DNA from 2 places in the Bartonella quintana genome. Region 1 is predicted to be linked to the other one. Evidence: predicted binding sites of a transcription regulator. Region 1 holds the regulator's gene; the other holds the start of a gene.
What was found. The regulator HrcA, encoded in region 1, represses chaperone genes, less so after heat shock. The targets are predictions, from matches to a motif close to GTTAGCACTCNCNNNNNGNGAGTGCTAAC.
Positions count from the first base shown of each region.

Region 2: the regulator HrcA is predicted to act here: its motif matches at 2,035-2,063, upstream of groES (co-chaperone GroES).

Region 1 covers NZ_AP019773.1:66,365-75,110, reverse strand. Annotated here, with positions in the region: gene MF1_RS00270 (sensor histidine kinase) at 1-555, shown strand, start outside; gene MF1_RS00265 (HPr kinase/phosphatase C-terminal domain-containing protein) at 579-1,043, shown strand; gene MF1_RS00260 (PTS sugar transporter subunit IIA) at 1,176-1,583, shown strand; gene MF1_RS00255 (HPr family phosphocarrier protein) at 1,594-1,890, shown strand; gene thpR (RNA 2',3'-cyclic phosphodiesterase) at 2,494-3,033, shown strand; gene grpE (nucleotide exchange factor GrpE) at 3,135-3,797, opposite strand; gene hrcA (heat-inducible transcriptional repressor HrcA) at 3,921-4,991, opposite strand; gene rdgB (RdgB/HAM1 family non-canonical purine NTP pyrophosphatase) at 5,260-5,907, shown strand; gene hemW (radical SAM family heme chaperone HemW) at 5,904-7,103, shown strand; gene dapE (succinyl-diaminopimelate desuccinylase) at 7,203-8,375, opposite strand; gene MF1_RS00220 (M48 family metallopeptidase) at 8,599-8,746, opposite strand, start outside.
Region 2 covers NZ_AP019773.1:1,277,581-1,286,326, reverse strand. Annotated here, with positions in the region: gene fumC (class II fumarate hydratase) at 500-1,888, opposite strand; gene groES (co-chaperone GroES) at 2,112-2,408, shown strand; gene groL (chaperonin GroEL) at 2,469-4,112, shown strand; partial or broken gene MF1_RS05225 (NifU family protein) at 4,351-4,566, opposite strand; gene MF1_RS05220 (NifU family protein) at 4,566-5,144, opposite strand; gene MF1_RS05215 (universal stress protein) at 5,201-5,692, opposite strand; gene trpS (tryptophan--tRNA ligase) at 5,754-6,824, opposite strand; gene murJ (murein biosynthesis integral membrane protein MurJ) at 6,918-8,489, opposite strand.

The DNA.
Region 1 (8,746 bases):
ATTACTGATATTTCTGATGCCTCACGACTCGATGCTGAGCTTGCTCGTGAAACCGCGCAGATCGTTGATATGACACAGCTTTTGGAAAGTCTTGTTCATGCTGCTCATGAAGTATACCGTAACACGCAATCCATTGATATCAGCCTCAATATTGTCCCACGTCCTTATGGAAAAGCCTACCTTGTGTTGGGACATGAACTCCGTTTGGGGCAAGTTATTTCCAATCTCATTGAAAATGCACGTTCCTTCATTCCCCATGATAATGGCAAAATTTATATAACTATGAAGAGTCATGCTTCAACCCTCATCTTAACCATTGAAGACAATGGCCCTGGTATTCGTTCAGAGAATATTGAACGCATTTTTGAGCGCTTCTATACCGATCGACCAAGCGAAGACACATTTGGACAAAACTCAGGACTCGGCCTTTCTATTAGTCGGCAAATCATCGAAGCTCATAATGGGACAATTACAGCTGAAAATATTGTTGACCCCAAACTTGAAAATAGTAAAATTGGCGCACGTTTTATTATTATGCTTCCCTTCGCTAAATAAACCCTTTACGCAAAGCAAAAGGCATGAAAACAAAAAATGAAATACTCTATGCAAATTGCCTCCAATTGGGCGGAAGGGGTCTTCTGATTATAGGTCCATCTGGTTCAGGAAAATCAACCATCACCCTTTCCTTGCTCGACCGTGCTGGATGGTCAAAACGTAAAGCAAAACTTATCAGTGATGATTATACAATGCTCTGTGTGGAAAATGGAAAACTTCACGGATACACTCCAGAAGATTTGCAAGGTGGTATTGAGATTCGCGGTGCAGGCCTTTATATGATAGAGTCTGAAAAACAAACAATTATCGATTGCGTTGTTCTTCTCGGTCCTGAATATGAGCGCTTTTCCACAAATCAGACTTTTAAATTTGCAGATCTACACATTCCTCTTTTAAAGCTCCCTAGCCTTCGTGAAGCAGATTGTACAGCCATTTGTCAGGCTATTGAGGCATTCTTTTTTAGGAAAATATGGCTAAAATCTGTTTAATTTTTTTCAAAAGAGGAAAAAACGTTATTTTTGCTTTTTTTTGAAAATTTTTCTTGGCAGCAGAATAAAGCCTTGTAAAATGCTCTCTCTACCATATGGTCGGGTCTTTGTGTTAACAGGAGTTTTTGTAAAATGATTGGACTCGTGCTTGTAACGCACGGTGAGCTGGCTGTTGAATTTCTGCATGCTGTAGAACATGTTGTTGGAACACAAGAAAAATTCGCAACGATATGCGTCTATCCTGACGATGACATGGACCAGCGCCGAGGTGATATTATATCTGCAGTTTCCTCTACAGATACAAATCATGGGGTGATCATATTAACAGACGTGTTCGGTGGAACACCATCAAATATGGCTATTCCTGCCATTGAAAAAGGGCGTGTTGAAATGATTGCGGGTGTGAATTTACCTATGCTCATTAAACTAATTTCTATTCGCCAATGTCCTGATATTTCATTATCAGAAGCTTTAAGAATAGCGCAAGAAGCAGGACGTAAATATATTACATGTACCAAGTATGACTTTAATAGCGGATAATTAAACACTTATGCTTTCCAAAAATTCTCTTCCATCTACATTAAGCCGCCATTTCAATATCTGTAATAAACGTGGGTTGCACGCGCGTGCTTCTGCAAAATTTGTACAAATTGTTGACAATTTCAACGCCATTGTTGAAGTTGAAAAGGATGGGAAAATCGTTGGTGGCTCGTCAATTATGGGTCTTATGATGTTAGCAGCTTCATCCGGTTGTAACCTCACTATTCGCGTTTCAGGACCAGAAGCAAGTGACGTTCTCGACGCTCTTGAAAAACTTATCAACAATAAATTTGGAGATGAGAACTAGAGTTTCTAACCCCAAAAAGCAGTTGATCATCCCTAAGATAAGAAGAAACTTCTTCTTATCATTATTTTATTGGCTTCTTCATTTTTTCTTAGCAGTATTAGCATGTCATATTTATATAGGTAGCATCCCTGTTATCGTAGGCAGAAAATGCTTATGGCAGTTGTGTTCTGATAATATCTGCGTGATCTTCCTTTCACACTGATATCTGACAAATTTGAATGTTTGTTGAGTATGTTACTACACTTAATACGTATAATAATCTGTTTAATAGAGATATTAAAGCCCCTTTGAATCTATTTTTGACAAATGTAAAGGTGATCCTACAATTAGAGATTTACCAACTTTTCTTATTTAGGCTGTATTTGTAGCATTGATAGCAACGAGTAGTGATCTCTATTCTTATGATGAACACACAAATGTGGCTTTTATTGGAAGTTAGGACTACTCTCTTAGATTCATACGCTTTATGAACTCAATTTACAATTATGGTGGCCATTTTTTAGCCGCTTTTTTATATTATTATCCTTTCTCCTAGTGATATATTTTACTTTCAACTTATCAACGTCAAACTTGTATTGAAATTTTTTTCTATTAGCAGATACCATGTACCGTTTGTTTAGCGCTCTTCAGATTCCTAAGAAAACAACAGAAGCACTCATATCGCTGCAAAATGGCTTACTAAAGGCGCAGTGGATTAACCCACAAAACTTTCATGTCACTTTGTCTTTTTTTGGTGAGATTGAAAGCTCTCTAGCCGATGAGCTTATGCGTGCCTTTGACACAATAAAGCTTCCTCCTTTTATGCTACACATGAATGGTTTCAAAGTTTTTGGTTCGGAAAATGCTCCTCATTCTCTTGTTGTTCGTATTGAGCCTTGTGAAACTCTCAGCCTTTTACATGAAAAAATGGAATGTATTCGGAGCAACTTAGGGTTAAATCCTGATAAAAAACAATTTACTCCGCATATCACTCTTGCACGACTGCTTGATATTAAACCTGAAGATCTTCCTTTTTATCTATCTTCTCGAGGTGACTTTTCGTTTCCTCCCTTTAAGGTTGACCATTTTGCTCTACTTTTATCGCCTTCGCCTTTAAGCGATGCCCCTTATGTTGTAAAAAGAAGGTGGGCACTTCAAGGATAAAAGGAGGGTGTTAACACCCTTTAGAATTCTTTGATAAATGCCTTACGAATTTAGAAACGTAAGGCTACCTTTTGTACTCAGGACATTGTTCCTGATGCATTTCAAGCTGAACCAGATTCCACAGGCACTTCTTTTGTTTCTCCTTTTGCTACACCCACTATAGCCGGGCGCAGAACACGTTCACCGATAATGTAACCGGCTTGCACAACTTGCTGAACGGTATTATCTGGAACATCACAGTTAGGAATTTCAAACATCGCTTGATGAAAATGAGGATCAAATTTTTGCCCTTCTGGATAAATTTTCTGTACTCCATGACGTTCTAGTGCTGCTATCATTGCACGCTCAGTCATTTCAACACCCTCAGCTAATGTTTTCAAACCAGCATCATTCTCCTTTGCTCCTTCTGGAATAGCCTCCAAAGCACGATTGAGATTGTCAGAAACAGATAACATGTCACGTGCGAAATTAGCAATCGAATAGGCCTTCGCATCAGCCACATCACGTGCAGTACGGCGCCGAAGATTTTCCATATCTGCAACAAGACGTAAAAGCTGATCTTTTAATTCTTTATTCTCGTCCTGCAAAGCAGCCAAGGGATCACTAACTTCATTGTTTTCTTCTTTAACTTCTGAATGAATTTCTGCCTCATGCGTTTTTAAAAATTCATCAGTAGCTTTTTTAAGTGTATCACGATCAACTGGATTTTTCAGATCGCAATTTTCAAATGAAGCGTCAGTAAACTTGTTTTTTTCATCAGACATAAAAATTCCATTCCTTCATAAGATTTGTTATTCTTGATATCGAAATTTTACAGACAAAAATCAAGGGGTCTCTACGTATCTTAATATAATGAAATTTATAGTACAAATATTCATTTGATCGTTTTAACGCAACAGTTGTGATACAAGTTGAGCCGTATAGTTAACCATGGGTACAATCCTTGCATAATTAAGCCGTGTAGGTCCAATAACGCCTAAAGCGCCAATGACTCTTTGTTGTGAATCACGATAAGGTGCCACCACTAAGGAAGAACCAGAAAGTGAAAACAGCTTATTTTCTGAACCAATAAAGATACGAACCCCTGGACCTTCATCCGTTAAATCGAGCAGCTGCGCCATACTTTCGCGTGTTTCAAGGTCATCAAACAAGTGTCGTAACCGTTCTAAATCTTCTTCTGCTTTCACATCTTCAAGCAAATTGCTCCGCCCACGAACAATAAGGTGGATTTTATGATCAGCATCCTCTCCTCCCCAAAGAGCTAACCCCGTTTCAACAAGATGATGAGACAAATGATCGAGTGCAGCCCGGGTTTCTGAGCACAAACGTGCAATTTCCTCTTTAGCTTCACTCAATGTACGCCCCTGAATATGAGCATTAAGAAAATTCGTTGCCTCTGTTAATTGTGCATGGGTAACACCTTTCGGTAAGTGAACAATACGATTTTCAACCTCACCTTGTTGAGTCACTAAAACTGCAAGAGCTTGTTGCCCATCAAGGCGCACAAATTCAATATGCTTCAACGTCCCTTCGTATTTTGATGCGAGAACGAGCCCTGCCCCACGTGAAAGATCTGAAAGAATCTGGCTAGCTTGAACGAGAAAATGTTCAACTGATTGTGCATGGCCAGCCTCCTTGACTTGAGCTTCAATACTTTCGCGTTCCTCATTTGGCAAATCACCAGCTTCCATAAACGCATCAACAAAAAATCGTAAACCTGATTGTGTTGGCATACGCCCTGCAGATACATGAGGGGCATAAATCAAACCGAGATGTTCAAGATCACTCATTACATTGCGAATCGTCGCAGGCGATAATGTCTGTCGCAAAAGTCGCGAAAGATTTCGTGATCCTACTGGTTCCCCATCATTAAGATAAGCTTCAACAATATGGCGAAAAATATCACGTGAACGCTCATCAAGATATTTTAGTTCATCATCAATGGGTTTTTGCTTCATCACAATTAATTCACTACTCTAAAAACACCCTCTTATTATATAAGTTTTGCCAAGGTTTGGTCAAACAGTCTAAAGCAGTGCAAAAACACAATACATATTTATCATAAAAATGCTATAATCAACACGAAAAATTTCATTTGAACAAAATATTAATAAACGTTCAAAAAAATCGTATCTCGTAAAATTTGGAAGAACTCATATTATATGTTTGTTTAAACTGGTTTTTAGCATAATAAAGAGCACCCCTTTTCATTTTAGAGAGATGGATATGAGAAGCATAGCAAGCAAAAAACTCGTCATTGCTACACATAACACTGGCAAATTGCATGAAATTACCACATTGGTCGCTCCCTTCGGTTTAGAAATACAATCAGCAAAAGAGCTCGACTTGCCTGAACCAAAAGAAACAGGAGTAACCTTTGAAGAGAATGCTTATATCAAAGCCTTTGCAGCCGCAAAAAATACAGGACTGCCTGCTCTCTCTGATGATTCAGGCTTGGAAGTGGATGCACTGGATGGTGCACCAGGCGTTTATACAGCTGATTGGGCTCTTCAATCCGATGGCACACGTAATTTTTCAAAAGCTATGCAAAAAATAGAAGACGAACTTCAAAAAATCGGCGCTCATGAAAAAAGCCAAAGAAAAGCTCGGTTTATATCGGTTATCTGCATTGCATGGTCCGATGCCTATGCAGATTATTTCCGCGGCAGTGTTGAAGGTACATTTATTTGGCCACCACGTGGAGACAAAGGTTTTGGTTTTGATCCCATTTTTTTACCAGATGGCTATGAAAATACTTTTGGCGAAATGTCAACGGAGCAAAAACATGGTTGGAAACTCAATGATAAAACACCCCTCTCTCATCGTGCGCGTGCTTTCAAGCTTTTAGCAGAAAACCTTTTGACACTCTCATGAATGAACCTTTTGGCATCTATATTCATTGGCCTTTTTGCGCTGCCAAATGTCCTTATTGTGACTTTAATTCGCATGTTCGCGTCCATGGTGTTGATCAACCACGTTTCGTAAAAGCTTTTAAACGTGAAATAGAAACACAATACCATAAAATAGGTCCACGTCATATTACGAGTATTTTTATCGGTGGGGGAACCCCTTCGCTTATGACACCTCAAACTGTTGATGCCTTGTTGCAAGCACTCGCAAAAATGTGGACGGTCGATGATAAAGCTGAAATCACACTGGAAGCCAACCCATCCAGTGTGGAAGCAAATCGTTTTTATGGATACCGGGCAGCAGGAGTTAACCGTTTGTCCTTAGGTGTACAAGCACTCAATGACAAAGCACTACGACAACTCGGCCGTCTCCATGATGTAAAACAAGCTCTTCATGCTATTGTTTTAGCGCGGGAAATTTTCCCACGTCTATCCTTTGATTTAATTTATGCCCGTCCTGAACAAACACTCGAACAATGGAAATGTGAACTTTTTCAAGCCATTGATTTAGCAGCAGACCATCTTTCTCTTTACCAACTCACTATTGAGGAAGGAACTGCTTTTAAACGGCTCCATGCCGCAGGAAGACTCATCCTCCCCGAATCGGAACTCGCAGCAAATCTGTATCATCTCACGCAAGAAATGACCGCACTGCATGGACTTCCAGCCTATGAAATCTCAAATCACGCAATCCCTGGTGCCGAATCAGCACACAATCTTCTTTATTGGCGTTATCACGAATATGCAGGCTTTGGTCCAGGAGCACATGGACGATTCATCGAGCGTTCAACGAATCATTTTTCTCCCTTTTTAAAATCATCTTCCTCTCAAATTAAAAACCGTGAACGTTCTGTCACAATAAATGAAAAACATCCTGAATATTGGCTTGAATTGGTAGAAACGAAAGGGCATGGCTGTGTCGAAACAGAACAATTGACCCCGCTGCAACAAGCAAACGAAATGCTCCTCATGGGTTTACGCCTTTGCGAAGGTTTGGATCTTACACGCTATGAAACTTTAACCTCTAAGAGCTTACCAATAGAAAAACTTATCAACCTAAAACATCAAGGGCTGGTAGAAACGATAGGACACCAACGCTTAAAAGTCACAGCCAAAGGGCGCATCCTACTTGACCATATCATCAGCCAACTCGCAAACTAAAATCTTTATCGCTCCAACCTGTCATAACATCAATTGTGCTATAAATTCACAGTTTTCAATGTGTGATGGATATGATTTTGAAAAATAATCGCTTCTTTTTTACGCAAAAAAATCAACAATGAAACGTTCATAAACAGAGGTGAGGGTTTCTATTGCGTCAAGAGTCACACACTCATCTACCATATGCATCGTTTGTCCCGGTAAACCAAATTCAACCACTGGGCAATAATCTTTAATAAATCGCGCATCCGATGTGCCGCCTGAAGTTGAGTATTCTGGTATATTCCCTGTGACGCTTTCAATAGCATTTGATAAAATTTTAATGAGTTTGTCATTTTTAGTTATAAAAACACTCCCCAAGCTTGGAATCCATTCAAGCTGATAGTAGGGGTATTGATCATCATTGTTTTTTAATTGCACCGAAGCAAGACGTTTTTCAATTTCCGCCATAAGCGTTTCTTTTGTCCAAACATCATTGTAGCGTATATTAAAGCGGATCGTTGTCTGCGCTGGAATAACATTTACCACAGGGTTATCCGTATCAATAGTTGTTAATTCCAAATTGCTTGGTTGAAAATTCTCTGTTCCTCGATCTAAAGCAGTTCGTGTCAATGCTTGAATAAGTTTACCTGCTAAAGGCAATGGATTGACTGCCCGCTCCGGAAAAGCAACATGACCTTGTCGACCTTTAACCGTCACGACACCAGAAAGTGATCCCCGGCGCCCAATCTTAATGACATCACCAACAGTTTTTACGCTTGTTGGTTCTCCCACAAGAGCTGCTGTCCATTTTTCACCTTTTTGCTCGGCCCATTTCAGAAGTTTGACCGTACCGTTAAGTGCAGGACCCTCTTCGTCTCCGGTGATCAAAAGGCTTACCATTCCTTTAATCGACCGTTTTTCAAGGATCCGAGCCAGCGCTGCAACAAAACACGCGATTGCGCCCTTCATATCAACAGCACCTCGCCCATATAATTTTCCCTGATCTATGACACCTGCAAAAGGAGGGTATGTCCAATCTTCTAACGCACCTGGCGGCACAACATCAGTATGACCTGCAAACATAAGATGTCGTCCTTCTCCGCCCATCTTGGCATAAAGATTTTCAACATCTTCTGTATTTTTATCAGTAAAAACAGGACGCTTAACATTAAATCCCATCTTTGTTAAAATCTGTTCCAAAGTTGACAAGGCACCTGCTTCATAAGGGGTCACAGAAGGACAACGAATAAGCGCCTGTAGTAGCTGAAGTGGATCTGTAAGAACAGGCATAAGCGCTTTTCCAATCTAAACTGAGAGTTCTCAAAAATTAGGATTATTAAGCTGAATTATAAAAAAGATAAAGTAAAAACATTGAAGACACTCAGCAAATCAAGCAGGGGAAGACAAGTGTGCTGAGACTTCAATGGCTTCCTCACTATGCGTGACAAAGCACACAAATAACGACATCCCTGACAAAAAGTTCCATCGAATATTAACCTCTTCACGATTTTTTTTAATTCTCCAACCTATATGACTGAAAATTGATCGTATGAAGCATCTGACCATTTTCCTTCAACCAAGCACGATATGTGTTACTGTCAGGACAAAGTTTTTTACAAAGAGCCCAAAATTTTGGTCCGTGATTCATTTCGATAAGATGG
Region 2 (8,746 bases), 380 kb from region 1:
TAAGGAGGTTTCTCTCCTTTTGTCTCTTGTGGATGGAGCATCTTTTGGGAATCGAGCAGCTGGTCATCATTATTGCCAGCTTCCCATTTTTAATGCTTCAGTGCGCAAAGTCATGTTATTTTTATGCATAAAAAGTTTTAAAGTTTTCTGACCTTTGCAACAGGTGGCCTTGCAAGGCATGTGTTTTTTTGAGACCAGAGCGCGGTTGTAGAACACTTGTTGGGAACAAGGGCGGTAGGAGTATCCTTACGGCTTTCTTTTGAGCCGTATAAAGCTGACCCCACACAAACACAATCAAGATCCACAAAAAGTTCTTCTTCTCAAGAGGGTGGAGCAGAGTGGAGCGCGCTTAACTGATTATTGCAAGAGGTGGGGATTAGATTGTTTAAGATCCAATAAGAATCGGACCGCTTGCGGTCCGATATTCTAATTCCGATATTCTAATAGAGAGGTCTATCAGGAATAGAGAGGTCTATCAGGGAGGTTTCAATCTATTTGTTTATTGCGGGTGGATCATCTTTTTGGGATCAACCAGCCGATCATAATCATCTCCAGAAACTCCCGCTTTGATAGCTTCAGTACGCAAAGTCGTGTCATTTTTATATGCTGCTTTAGCAATTTCGGCAGCTTTTTCATAGCCAATTTTCGGTGCAAGAGCTGTTATTAACATGAGAGAGCGTTCCATGAGAGAGTGAATATGGACTCGATTGGCACGTAATCCTTGAATGCAATGCATGTCAAAAGAACGCATGCAATCACCAAGAAGCGTAATCGACTGTAAAACATTATAGCCAATAACAGGTTTATAAACATTGAGTTCAAAATGTCCCTGGCTTGCGGCAAATGTTACACTGGTATGATTGCCGAAAACTTGGCAAGCAACCATAGTCATTGCTTCACACTGCGTGGGATTGATCTTGCCTGGCATAATGGAAGATCCTGGTTCATTTTCTGGAAGGCTTAGTTCACCCAGCCCTGAGCGTGGACCGGATCCCAAAAACCGAATGTCATTGGCAATTTTAAATAGATCAGCTGCTAATGCATTCAAGCTTCCATGAAAATGTGCAAGGGCTCCATGATGGGCGAGTGCTTCAAATTTATTGCTGGCAGTCTTAAAGGTTATTCCTGTGAGGGTGCTGATTGTTTGCGCAAAAGCAACGTCAAAACCTTGCGGTGCATTGAGTCCTGTTCCAACAGCTGTCCCTCCTTGGGCAAGCATTTGGACATCGGCAAGCGCACTTTCAATGCGTTGGCGGTTGGCTTCTAGTGCTGCGCGATAACCTGAAAATTCCTGTCCTAATGTCAGAGGTGTTGCATCCTGGGTATGGGTGCGTCCGATTTTGATGATATCGGCAAATTCTTCTTCTTTTTTTCTTAAAGTAGTAATAAGAGCGTCAAGGATGGGAAATAAGTGTTGGCGTGTTTGGAGTGTGGTGGCAATGTGAAGTGCTGTGGGAAAGGAATCGTTTGACGATTGGCTCATATTTACGTGATCATTGGGGTGAACGGGTGCTTTACTGCCAAGTTTTCCTCCCAAAAGCATGCTGGCATGGTTGGCGATGACTTCATTGACGTTCATATTACTTTGGGTGCCAGAACCAGTTTGCCAGACAGAAAGTGGAAAATGCGTATCAAATGCTCCTGCGAGCACTTCATCGGCGGCAGTAATGATTGCTTTTCCGATGTTTTGTGCAAGCTTGCCTTTTTCCATATTGACAACAGCTGCAGCTTTTTTGATAAGGCTTAAGGCATAGATGATGGTGAGAGGTTGTTTTTCTGTGCCAATATTAAAATTATGCAGAGAACGTTCAGTTTGTGCTCCCCAATAACGATCTTGACGTACTGAAATCGTTCCAAAGCTATCTGTTTCCTGACGTGTTTCAACCATGGTAAGATCCTTTTATGTTCAGTGGTTAATAAAAAGGGTAAATAACGCAAAATAGAAAAAAGAGGCAAGACTTTGAAGCCTCTTGAGAGAAATTATTTGTAAAGAACCTTGACATTGGAAAGTGGCGATTTTATATTACCGCTACTGTTAGCACTCTCCAACTATGAGTGCTAACAAGGACTTAAGATTAATGCAATTATATTAAGTTTTAAGGATTTGAAATATGGCTAACATACAATTCCGCCCACTTCACGATCGTGTCGTTGTCCGTCGGGTTGAATCTGAAAACAAAACTGCTGGGGGGATTATCATCCCTGATACAGCTAAGGAAAAACCTCAAGAAGGTGAAATTATTGCTGTTGGCAATGGAGCTCTCGATGACAATGGAAAGCGTGTGCCTTTAGAAGTGAAAACAGGAGACCGTATCTTGTTTGGAAAGTGGTCTGGAACCGAAGTGAAGATTAATGGTGAAGACCTCTTAATTATGAAAGAATCTGACATTATGGGAATTTTGGGGTAATCCAGCCTCTCAATTTTTTCATTTTCTACTATTTAGGACATAACTCCAAGGAGAAATTAAATGGCTGCTAAAGAAGTCAAATTTGGCCGTGAAGCGCGTGAGCGTTTATTGCGCGGCGTTGATATCCTTGCTAACGCTGTTAAAGTAACGCTCGGCCCTAAAGGTCGCAATGTTGTAATTGATAAATCATTTGGTGCACCTCGCATCACAAAAGATGGTGTATCTGTTGCAAAAGAAATCGAGCTTGAAGATAAGTTTGAAAATATGGGTGCGCAAATGTTGCGCGAAGTTGCTTCTAAAACCAATGACATTGCTGGGGATGGAACAACAACTGCAACTGTTTTAGGACAGGCTATTGTACAAGAAGGGGTGAAAGCCGTTGCTGCTGGCATGAACCCAATGGATCTCAAACGTGGGATTGATGCTGCTGTTGAAGAAGTGGTGAGTAATCTTTTCAAAAAAGCGAAAAAAATCCAGACTTCAGCAGAAATTGCACAAGTGGGAACAATTTCCGCCAATGGTGCTGCAGAAATCGGTAAAATGATCGCTGATGCTATGGAAAAAGTTGGCAATGAAGGCGTTATCACCGTGGAAGAAGCGAAAACTGCTGAAACGGAATTGGAAGTCGTTGAAGGGATGCAATTCGACCGTGGATATCTTTCCCCTTATTTCGTCACCAATGCTGATAAAATGGTGGCTGATCTCGACGATCCTTACATCCTCATTCACGAAAAGAAATTGTCTAATTTGCAATCCTTGCTTCCAGTGCTCGAAGCTGTTGTTCAGTCTGGCAAACCTCTTCTTATTATCGCTGAAGATGTGGAAGGTGAGGCTTTGGCAACGCTCGTTGTTAACAAGCTGCGCGGTGGTTTGAAAATTGCTGCTGTGAAAGCTCCAGGATTTGGTGATCGCCGTAAAGCCATGTTGGAAGATATTGCAATCTTGACATCGGGTCAGGTTATTTCTGAAGATGTTGGCATTAAATTAGAAAATGTTACTTTGGATATGCTTGGTCGTGCGAAGAAAGTGAATATTTCTAAAGAAAATACGACGATTATTGATGGTGCTGGGAAAAAAGCTGAAATTAATGCACGCGTAAACCAAATCAAGGTACAGATCGAAGAAACAACTTCTGACTATGACCGTGAAAAATTGCAAGAAAGACTTGCTAAACTCGCTGGTGGTGTTGCTGTTATCCGTGTTGGTGGTGCGACAGAAGTTGAAGTGAAAGAAAAGAAAGATCGGGTTGATGATGCCTTGAACGCAACACGTGCAGCTGTGGAAGAAGGTATTGTTGCCGGTGGTGGAACTGCATTGTTGCGTGCTGCAAATGCCTTGACAATTAAAGGAAGCAATCCTGATCAAGAAGCTGGTATCAATATTGTTCGTCGTGCACTACAGGCACCAGCACGCCAAATTGCAACTAATGCAGGTGAAGAAGCAGCGATTATCGTTGGCAAAGTGCTTGAAAATAACGCAGATACATTTGGTTACAATACCGCAACTGGTCAATTTGGTGATTTGATTGCTCTAGGAATCGTTGATCCTGTGAAGGTTGTGCGTTCTGCTCTCCAGAATGCTGCATCGATTGCCAGCCTTCTCATCACAACAGAAGCAATGGTTGCTGAAGTTCCAAAGAAAGACACTCCAATGCCTCCAATGCCTGGTGGCGGAATGGGTGGAATGGGCGGAATGGATTTCTAAGCCCTTGCATAAAGGTAAAAGGAAACGGGCCACTGAGCCCGTTTTTTTTGTACAATTTTTTTGTTTCATTAAAGTTTCTGATGTATCGTTATGATGTCATCAGATTTTGCTCTTCTCTTATGCTTTTTTCTCTTGTTCAATATAAGTGTTTTTATGAAAGCGTTTTTCTTTAAGAATGCTCTGTATCGGTATTTTGTAAAATCTCATCCTCGTTTTATTTTGGAAGGACTTTAATCCTTTAGAATTCCAGGATAAAATGCCGTAAAAGATTTTCAATACCAGTTTTTAGCGTTGCAGTTGAAGAGGGGCATCCGGCACAGGCTCCCCACATATTGAGGTAAACAATACCGTTTTCAAATCCACAGAAAGTAATATCTCCACCGTCATTGGCAACGGCTGGGCGAACACGTGTTTCAAGAAGTTCCTTAATTGTTGAGACGATATTGGCGTTTTTTATTGCGGCATGGCTTCAACACCTAAAACTTCTGGGATAAAATGTCGTAAAAGATTTTCAATACCAGTTTTTAGTGTTGCAGTTGAAGAGGGGCATCCGGCACAGGCTCCCCGCATATTGAGGTAAACAATACCGTTTTCAAATCCACAGAAAGTAATATCTCCACCGTCATTGGCAACAGCTGGGCGAACACGTGTTTCAAGAAGTTCCTTGATTGTTGAGACGATATCGACGTCTTTTTCGTCATAAAATTCTTCGTTAAGGGCGTGCGTTTGCGCTTGTATTGTGGCATTTGTGTTGATAACCGGGGCATCGGATAGAAAATGTTCCATAATGGTGCCTAAAATGGCTGGTTTGAGATGTTGCCACTCGCCATCTTTTTTGCTCACGGTAATGAAATCATAACCCAAAAGAACACCATTAACATTTGGAATATTAAACAGTTTTGCAGCTAAAGGTGAGTTTTTAGCGGCTTCTTCACTGGTACGAAACTCTAAGACACCCTTGGAAAGTACCACACGACCTGGCAAAAATTTAAGTGTTGCAGGATTTGGTGTGGTTTCAGTTTGAATAAACATACACTCTCCTTTTGGTGTGAAAGGTTAGGAAGGTCGTTGAGTTCAGAATACTGTATTTAAGCAATGGATTCAATATCTTCATCGGCAAGATTGCTTGGAATAACGGTAACAGGGATTGAAAAAGCTGTTCCCCGACTCCCGATAAGTTGGACAAGTGGGCCTGGTCCTTCTGTGTGTCCACTGGCAGCTAAAACAATGAGCGCGATCTCCTTATTTTCGTCGATCAGGTTGGCAATTTCATCAATTTTTTTTCCCTCACGCACAATTATTTCTGTTTTAAGGGCGTGTGTGGTGCGTACATCATCGGCAATTTCTCCCAATATTTTATAGGCAGCTTGCGTTGATTCCGATCGCATAACGTTATTTACGCCCAGAAAATGTTGAAATTCTACACTATCAACGACACACAGCAACACCAATGTTCTATTGGTATTTTGGGCATGCTGTGCGGCAAAAGCAACGGCACGTCGACACTCTGGCGTTTCATCAATAATGACTAAAATTTTCCGTTTGTGACCTGTTTTCGGATTTTTTTGCTTGGAAACCATGGGGTTTTCTCTATTTTCTACAGACAATTTTTTTACTTTTTACAGTTTAAGTTTTATTGTTTCATGCATCGTGCAAAAATCCAACAATTTCACGGATTTTTTTCATATTTTTTTCGGCCAGTGCACTAGCACGTTCTGCGCCATTGTGTAAAACAGAGTCAATATAACTGTTTTCTTGGTGAAGTCGACGTAATTCTTGTGTGATTGGGGCAAGCTTATGGACGGCAAGGTCAGCTAAGGCTGTTTTAAAAAGCGAAAATTGTTTTCCAGAAAACTCTAAAAGAGCCTTTTCTTTGCTTATTTGTGCAAAAGCAGCATAAATACCAAGCAGGTTATCGATCTCTGGGCGTCCTTTTAAGGCTGTAAGTGTGTCAGGAAAAGCTCCGGAGTCAGTTTTTGCTTTACGTATTTTTTTTGCGATAAGATCCGCATCATCAGTCAAATTAATGCGTGAAAAATCTGAAGGATCTGATTTTGACATTTTTTTTGTACCATCGCGTAAAGACATAACGCGCATCGCTGTCTTGCCAATAAGCGCTTCTGGTATGGGGAAAAAGCTTTGTCTTTTTTCCTCACCCATTTGCATACAGACACCAAAATTTAAATCTGCAATACGGTGTGAATAGTCGTTGTTAAATTTTTGGGCAATATCGCGGGTCAATTCAACATGCTGTTTTTGGTCGTCCCCCACCGGAACATGCGTGGCGCGATAGAGTAAAATATCGGCAGCCATAAGACTTGGATAGGCAAAAAGCCCAAGGGATGCTTGTTCGCGATCTTTCCCTGCTTTATCTTTAAACTGCGTCATGCGTTGGAGCCAGCCAATACGGGCAATACAATTCAAAATCCATGCTAATTCAGCATGCTGAAAAACTTGAGACTGGTTAAAAATGATTTGTTTTTGGGGATCAATACCAGCAGCTAAAAAGGCTGCTGTGACTGCTCTGGTGGATTCACGTAAGATAAGTGGATCCGGGTTCAGTGTGAGCGCGTGCATATCAACCACGCAATACAAGCAACTATAGGACATTTGCAGTTCAACCCAATGCTTAATGGCTCCAAGGTAATTGCCAAGATGCAGATTACCAGTCGGTTGTACGCCGGAAAAGACAAGGGGTGTAAAGGTGTCCATAAGAGAGTTCTTTCTTAAGTAAAGTTATTCGTTTTGTGTTTTGTGACAAAGGATCTTTCTGAAAGCAAGACAAAGTATTATAGACGTTTTGTATTATAGACGTTTTTTAAAATTTTTAAGGGTGAGGAAAAAGGAACGGGTGCCAAGTAAAAAATAGGCCATACAATATACCAAGAATATGACAATCATGATCCCTGCCAAGGTGAGAGCACGCAAGAAAAACGATGCTTGTGAGGATAAAGGGAAAGAAAAAAAGCAAAGAATATCAAGCACATAATATAGGGCTATAGCATTTAAAAGAGTCGTGATAATCAAACATACCATTCGTTTTATCAGTTGTGTATCGTATTTCCAATAACCACGTTTGATGAGAATGCCCCAAAGCAATAGTGTGTTAACCCACCCAGAGGTAATTTCAGCAATGACAATGCCCCGTGCTGACAAAATTGGAAAGAGGATTAAGGCTAGGCTGATATTGATAAAAACGCAAATACCTGTGAAAATCATTGGTGTTTTTGTATCTTCATGGGCAAAGAAATTAGGAATAAAGACTTTGATCAGTACAAAAGCTGGAAGTCCTAGCCCATAAAGCCCAAGTAATTGTGCAACATGGTGTGTTGATTCACTGGTAAATTGTCCACGCTCAAAAAGTAAACTGACAATTGGGTGAGAGAGCAGCAGAAAAGCCACGGATGCAGGTAAAGTTAACAACAGGGTCAATTCAATAGAGCGGTTTTGCAAATCGTGGGTTTCTTTGTGGTTTTTACTGCGGAGGGCTCTTGTTAATTCTGGTAAAAGAACGGTTGCAACGGCAATTGCTATCACACCGAGTGGTAATTGGTAAAGACGATCGGCATACATCAAAGAGGATACAGCACCCGATTGGCTGGAAGCAATGTTGGTATTGATTAATAAATTGATTTGCGTAATCCCTCCTGTGATAGCAGCAGGGAATGCCAATGTTAAAAGCTTGCGAACATTGGGGCTAAGATGGGGACGGCGGAGGAAAATTTTCATTCCACTTTGACGCAGAGCAACCGCGATTAAGGCGAGTTGGAGAAGTCCTGCAGCCAAGACGCCCCAGGAAAGATTTAAGCCGATATGCCAAGCATCAAATTGGTATATCCAAGCATAGGCAAGCACGCTAATCAAAATAATATTTAAAAAGAGGGGGGCGATGGCTGCGATAAAATAGCGCCGCAAGGCATTTAACATGCCCCCCATCATGGCTGCTAAAGACATGCATGTTAAATAGGGAAACATGATTGCGGTAAAATGAATTGTAGCGTTAAATTTTGTCGCATCCTCTGCAAAACCTGGGGCAATTATGGTTCGTACTAAAAAAGGCATACTTAATTCCATGACAATGGTTAAAAGTAACAGCAGCGAAAAAAGAACACCAAACACCTCTTCTGCAAATTTGCATGCAGTTTCTTGACCATCTTTAGTAATTTTTTTTGCAAAAAGAGGAACAAAAGCTGCATTAAAGGCGCCTTCAGCAAAAAATCGGCGGAATGTGTTGGGAAAACGAAAAGCAGCGTTAAAGGCATCGGAAACAGGACCAGTTCCCAGGGCTGCGGCCATCAGCATTTCGCGTATAAAGCCAAAAATACGGCTCATGAGGGTTCCAGAAGCAACAGTTGCAAATTTTTTAATCAGGGTCATAAAAATACATCGGGTTTATCATGAAGGAGCGATGAGGAAAAAATAAATAAAATTATTGATCATAAAAATTTGAACAGCATGCCAAGACAAGAATCCATTTTTGAAGTGTTTTACGATGGTGTTTATCCTTCTGTCAACAAGAGGACATTCATACTCTTTAACCTCTATTTTTATTGCTCCATTACAGTTTGTATTGTTTTCATAAAACAATCAATATTGTTTTTTCTTGAGCTGGAAATGGAGGGCAATAGAATGAA